Linked DNA regions of Aquitalea magnusonii. The protein of the gene in region 1 interacts with the protein of each later gene in a pairwise test. Links are inferred from orthologs where the notes say so. Each region holds a gene or a part of one and is shown in the gene's direction. Other genes may lie near its edges. The genes, in order: DLM_RS12395 and def.

Region 1 (3,185 bases):
ACGATGCCGTCATCGTGCTGGACCCGGTCAACCGCAATGTGATCGACAGCGCACTGGCCAAGGGCGTGAAAGATTACATCGGTGGCAACTGTACCAACTCCATCATGCTGATGGGCATGGGCGGCCTGTTCCGTGAAGGTCTGGTGGAATGGGTTTCCTCCATGACCTACCAGGCAGCTTCCGGCGGTGGTGCCAACCACATGCGCGAACTGATCAAGGGCATGGGTGTGGTACACGCTGCCGTGGCCGACGAACTGGCTACCCCGTCGTCCGCCATTCTGGAGATCGACCGCAAGGTGGCTGCTGCCATCCGCGAAGACGTGCCGACCGAATTCTTCGGCGCGCCGCTGGCTGGTGGTCTGATCCCCTGGATCGACAAGCAGCTGGACAACGGCCAGTCCAAGGAAGAGTGGAAGGGCCAGGCTGAGGTCAACAAGATTCTGGGCACCGATGCCACCATACCGGTGGATGGCCTGTGCGTGCGCATCGGCGCCATGCGCTGCCATAGCCTGGCACTGACCGTGAAGCTGAAGAAAGACCTGCCGCTGGAAGAGATCGAAGCCATCATCAAGTCTGGCAACGACTGGGTGAAATGGGTGCCGAACGACCGCGAAATCAGCGTCAAGGAACTGACCCCGGCCGCCATCACCGGTGGCCTGGAAGTTGGCGTGGGCCGCGTACGCAAGCTGAACATGGGTGGTGAGTACCTGTCCGCTTTCGTGATTGGTGATCAGTTGCTGTGGGGCGCGGCCGAACCGCTGCGCCGCATGCTGCGCATCCTCATCGAACGCTGATTCGGGGTAAAATGGTCGATACGCTTTTATCTGGCAGCTAGCCGGAATCGACTACACTGCAAAGGGCGCATTTTGCGCCCTTTGCTTTTGGCTGAGTTAAAATCAGCTTTTTTCTGGAATGTAAGGATTGATTCGGATGATGCAGCTTGCTGTGGTAGGTGCCGCTGGCCTGGTTGGCCAATCTGTTCTCGAACTGCTGGCCGAGCGCCAGTTCCCGGCTGAGCGGGTGTTTGCCGTGGATGGCCCGGAGCATGAGGCGTCAACCGTCAGCTATGGCAATCTGGAACTGGACATCCGCCAACTGGACGAATTCGGTTTCGAGAATGTGGCGCTGGCCATTTTTGTCGCTGGCAGCGATGTGGCGCGCGAATATGTACCACAAGCCCGCGCCGCAGGCGTCACGGTAATTGACTTCAGCGATGCCTACCGGCTGGATGCGGAAGTGCCGCTGGTGATACCGTCGGTCAATGGCGATCAATTGGCAGGACTGGAGGCGGGGGCGCTGGTGGCGGCACCCAATTGCACGGTCACACCCTTGGCCATGGCCTTGCGCCCCTTGCTGCCCCTGCAGCCGCGTCGCCTGACGGTTGCCACTTATCAGTCGGTATCCGGCGCAGGGCAGAAGGCGCTGGAAGAACTGGCAGAACAGACGACTGCCTTATTCTCGCAGCGCGAGTCGGAAAATAACGTTTTTGCCAAGCGCATTGCCTTTAATGTGCTGCCGCAGATCGGTCAGCTTGATGAAGACGGTGTTTCCGAAGAAGAGCACTCCGTGGTGAATGAATTGCGTCGCCTGTTGCAGCAGCCGGCGCTGCAGGTAGAAGCCAGTTGTGTGCGTGTGCCGGTATTTTTTGGCCATGCCTGGGCAGTATCACTGGAGGTTGAAGAGGATATTGATCTGGTGCAAGTACGTAATCGCCTGTTGGCGGCAGGATTGCAATTGATTGCCGCCGAGCAGCATGGTGGCTATATCACGCCAATGGAGGCAACCGGTAATGACGGTGTCTGGATTAGCCGTTTGCGCAAGACCGGAAAGACGCTCAGTTTTTGGCTCAGTGCTGACAATGTTCGTGTTGGTGCCGCCCTCAATTGCGTTCTTTTGGCCGAGTCTTTGTATAAAGCTGGCCTATTTGAATAAATGTAAAGCCCCGGCGTAGCCGGGGTTTTATTGTTATGTTATCTAGCTAAAAGCTTGGCTAGGGCCTAATATGGCACTAGTTGCCAGTTGTGTGTCCGTGCGGGTAGAACGGGCGAAATAAAATCAAGACAAATGAGTGCCGGAAGGTAGACTTGTGAATAATCAGGCAAAATTCAAGCTGAGCGTGCTGGCGGTCGCCATGGTTTGCTCGGCAAATGTATGGGCCGGTCTTGGCAGGATCAATGTGCGATCCTTCCTGGGGGAGACCTTTCACGCAGATATCGAGTTGACCGGGGTTCGCTCGAGTGAGCTGGAAACTGCCCGTATCGGGCTGGCCAGCCCGGATACCTTCCGCGATCTGAATGTCGACTACAGCAGCAGCATGTCGGCACTGCGCTTCCATGTCGCCCCGTCTGCACGCGGCGCGGTAATCAAAGTCAGCTCTTCCGTCCCCATCAATGAGCCCTACCTGCGTTTCGTGGTAGAGGCGAAAACCAGTTCCGGCCGCTCGGTGCGTGAGTACACAGTGCTGCTGGATCCGGCCAGCTACAACGCGCCACAAGCCAAATCCATCGTGCAGGACATGCCGCAATATGCCGAGGACAATCTGTCCAGCCGCTACGCGGCCAAGCCGGCCAAGCCTGCGCGCGCCATCGTCCCCGGCGTGGTGCAAACCCGTTCCGGCTCTACCTTGCGTGGCATGGCCGCCAGGGTGAAGCCCGCCGGCGCATCGCTGGAGCAGACCATGGCGGCGTTGGTGCAGAACAATCCGCATGCCTTTAGCGATGGTAATCCCAACAAGCTCAAAGCCGGCGTTACCTTGAAAGTGCCGGCAGCCGGCAAGGTAAAAGCCCTGTCGGCTGAACAGGTCAATACCATTTTGCATCCGGATGGCACGGCACCGACGGCACCAGCTACGGCACCGGTGGCACCGGCGGTCAAACCGCAGCCTGCTGCCAAGGGGACTGATGTCCTGAAACTGGTTCCGCCTGATGCCGCTGGCGCAGCACCGGATGCCAAGCTTTCCGCGCTGGAACAGCAGGTTAGCGCGCGCGAACAGTCACTGAAGGATGCCGAGGCGCGCATTGCCGCGCTGGAACAGCAACTCAAGGCCATGCAAAGTGGCAAGCCGCAGGCATCGCAGCCACAGGCCGTGGTACCGGCAGCCTCCATGCCGGCGGTTGAGCCCATTGTCGAAGCGAGCGCCCCCGTTGCAGCGGTGCCGGCACCCAAACCGGTGGTTGCGCCCAAGC
Region 2 (3,269 bases), 2.0 Mb from region 1 along the record:
GCCAGCATGGGGCGTTGCAGCAGTGCGCGCTGGCCACGGGCAAACAACAGCGGGGGCGGCGAGGCGGTTTCGGCCAGTGCTTGCGGATAGTCGTCGTCCTGCAGGCTAAGCAGGGTGCAGTCAGGCTGGCTTGCCCAGGTCAGCGCCGCTTCCACCGCCGGGCCAGCCAGTTGCTCACGCAGGGCAAGCGCCGCCTCCTGGCCAATGATGGGGGTGGTCTGGGCAGTGCTGGCGGCAACGGCGTGGCTGGCTGATCCGAAGCGGGCAATCAGTTTGAGAAAACCGGCCGGACCGATGCCAGGGGTCAGTGCCAGCAGCAGCCAGTCTGCCGTGGACTGGCTCATTCGCCTTCCGGCGGGGCGACCACATCCCCGACACTGACGGCATCGGTGCTGTCCAGCACCAGGGCGTACGACACCTTGTCAAAGACGCGGTAGACAAAAATCTTGCCCACAGTCTGCCCCGGCAGCAGCACCTGTTTTTTCTGGCCGTCGGCGGTTATCACGGTAATTGGCTTGCCATGCTTGAACAGGCTGAATACATCGCCGGGTTCCACCTGCTCACGCTTGCCCCGGTTGATTACCACGTTGGAATACTGTGCCGCGCCATCCACCCCGTCATACACGGAGATGATCTGACCCTGGATATTGCCGTCCGGGCTGTGCGGTACGTAGCTGACAAACTGGTCTTTCGGGGCCTTGATCAATCTGTCTCCAACCAGAATCTCGCTGGCAACCCGCGTGATGCGCATGGTCTGGATTTCATCGCCCATTTTGTCCAGTTGGGCATCTCCGCCGTACAGCACTTCAAAACCCAGGTTTTCCTTGGTGTCGGGGTCGATCAGCGGCTTGCTGGCGCGATATATCTGCCAGTTGCCCGCGGTACTCACGCCATTGGCAAACACGCGATCGCCGGTGCCAAACGCCAGGCGCTCTTCCGGGCCAGCCACCAGGCGTGGCGAGGTGGCAAACTCTTCTTCGTTGACCACCAGTGGACGGTAGAGGAAGGGTTCGATGGCTCTGGCAGGAATGCTGGCAATAGCTTTGTCGATATCGGACATGCGTACCTGAGGTGACAGGCGCACATCGCCCTGACCGGATTTTTCCAAGGTCAGGCGCGGCTGGCCGTTCACGTAGGTGAGTACCAGCACGTCACCGGGATAGATCCAGTGGGGGTTCTTGATCTCGCTTTTGTTCATCTGCCACAGTCGGGGCCATTTCCATGGGCTCTTGAGATAACGGCCGGAAATTCCCCACAGCGTGTCGCCCTTGACTACGGTATAGCGCGCCGGCGCGTCGGGCTTGATGGTCAGCGTATCGGAAAAAGCCGGGAGAGCCAGTCCCAGAGCCAGAGCAAGCGATATAATACTTTTACGCATGAAAAGTGCCCCAATATTTGAGTGTAATGAGCGCCCGCGAGCGCTCCTTTGACAAACGAGCATGCGTCAGACACGTCATATTATCGACGTGCTGATGGCATTACGACAACTTGGAGCAAGAAAACCGATGGCGCTGCTGAACATTTTGCATTATCCGGATGCGCGTCTGCATACCGTGGCCACGCCGGTCGAGACCTTTGACGCAGCCCTGCAAACCCAGATCGACAACATGTTTGAAACCATGTACGAAGCCAAGGGCATCGGTCTGGCCGCCACGCAGGTGGACTACCACAAACGCCTTGTGGTGATGGATATTTCCGAGGATCACAACGAACGCCGTGTCTTCATCAACCCGGTCATCATCGAAAAAGAAGGTGAAACCGTGTATGAGGAGGGCTGCCTGTCCGTGCCCGGCATTTACGATAAAGTCACCCGCGCCGAGCGGGTCAAGGTGCGCGCCCAGGATGCCACCGGTGCCGAATATGAACTGGAAGCCGACGGCTTGCTGGCCATTTGCATCCAGCATGAAATCGATCACCTGGACGGCAAGGTGTTTGTCGAGTACCTGTCCGAGCTTAAGCAGGGCCGTATCCGCACCAAGCTGAAAAAACGCGAAAAACAGAATATGTGATCAGGGCACCAGCCTGCGCAGGCAGGCTGTGGTGCATGTGAAAAGGACAGGCCCGCCCTGTCTTTTCTTCTTGCGGACTTACGATGAAACTGATTTTTGCCGGTACGCCGGAATTTGCCGCAGCAGCGCTGCGCAGCTTGTTGGCTGCCGGCCACGAGATAGCCCTGGTGCTGACCCAGCCGGATCGTCCGGCCGGACGCGGCATGAAACTCAAACCCAGCCCGGTGAAGGCCGTGGCGCTGGAACATGGCCTGCGCGTGGAACAGCCGTTGTCGCTGAAAACGGAAGAAGCCCAGACCATGCTGCGCGATATCGGGGCCGAACTGATGGTAGTGGCCGCCTATGGCCTGCTGCTGCCCAAGGCGGTGCTGGACATTCCGCCGCGCGGCTGTCTGAACATCCATGCCTCCTTGCTGCCTCGCTGGCGCGGCGCTGCGCCCATCCAGCGAGCCATCCTGGCCGGTGATAAGGAAACCGGCATCACCATCATGCAGATGGATGTGGGGCTGGATACCGGTGCCATGCTGTCGGTGCATCCGGTGGCCATTGCCAAGGACGATACCGCCGCCAGCCTGCACGACAAGCTGGCCGCATGCGGTGCCGAGGCCATTGTCAGTACCCTGGCCGGTGTGGATGGACTGCAGGCGCAGGCGCAGCCAGAGGAGGGTGTCACTTATGCCCACAAGCTGACCAAGGCCGAGGCCGAAGTGGACTGGAGCTTGCCGGCAACAGATATCGCGCGGGCCATCCGCGCCTACAATCCGGCTCCCGGTGCCTTTACCCGGCTGGAGGGTGAGCCGCTGAAGCTATGGTTTGCCCACGCCATCGCCGGCCAGGCCGCCCCAGGGGTGGTGCTACGTGCCGATGCCGAGGGCGTGGTGGTGGGTAGTGGTGACGGGCTGGTGGTGCTCAGCCAGCTACAGGCAGCAGGCGGCAAACGGCTTAGTGCGCGCGATTTTGCCGCCGGTCGTGCCGCGCTGGTGGGAACCCGCTTGGGTTAGTAAGCGTCTGTATAGGTCACAGCAAAAGGAGGGTGGTGTGAACAATATGTTCAAGACAGCCATGCTGATGGCTGGGTTTGTGGCGTTTCTCGGCGTGATAGGTGCGCTGATCGGGGGCAAGAGCGGTCTGTTGCTGGCCTTGCTGTTTGCCGGCGGGATGAATCTGTTCGCCTACTGGAATTCCGACCAGATGGTGTTGCGCATGTACAACGCGCAGGAAGTCGATGCCCGCTCCGCCCCCGAGTTTTACGGCATGGTG

Evidence for each region.
Region 2: the proteins of DLM_RS12395 (region 1) and def interact in binary tests that used the Escherichia coli proteins (3 or more experiments, as listed by UniProt). The link is inferred for Aquitalea magnusonii from one-to-one orthologs.

Annotation. Positions count from the first base shown.
Region 1 is NZ_AP018823.1:2,612,155-2,615,339, reverse strand. The notes cover bases 66-2,931. They hold DLM_RS12395 (aspartate-semialdehyde dehydrogenase), read left to right. Parts: upstream 66-930; coding sequence 931-1,932; downstream 1,933-2,931. Other genes in these bases: DLM_RS12390 (FimV/HubP family polar landmark protein), read left to right, coding at 2,087-2,931; asd (aspartate-semialdehyde dehydrogenase), read left to right, coding at 66-794. In the rest of the region: more of asd, read left to right, coding at 1-65; more of DLM_RS12390, read left to right, coding at 2,932-3,185.
Region 2 is NZ_AP018823.1:4,607,836-4,611,104, forward strand. Bases 308-3,257 are described here. They hold def (peptide deformylase), read left to right. Parts: upstream 308-1,505; coding sequence 1,506-2,009; downstream 2,010-3,257. Other genes in these bases: dprA (DNA-processing protein DprA), read right to left, coding at 308-344; DLM_RS21630 (LysM peptidoglycan-binding domain-containing protein), read right to left, coding at 341-1,378; fmt (methionyl-tRNA formyltransferase), read left to right, coding at 2,093-3,010; htpX (zinc metalloprotease HtpX), read left to right, coding at 3,057-3,257. In the rest of the region: more of dprA, read right to left, coding at 1-307; more of htpX, read left to right, coding at 3,258-3,269. UniProt on the Escherichia coli protein: Removes the formyl group from the N-terminal Met of newly synthesized proteins. Requires at least a dipeptide for an efficient rate of reaction. N-terminal L-methionine is a prerequisite for activity but the enzyme has broad specificity at other positions.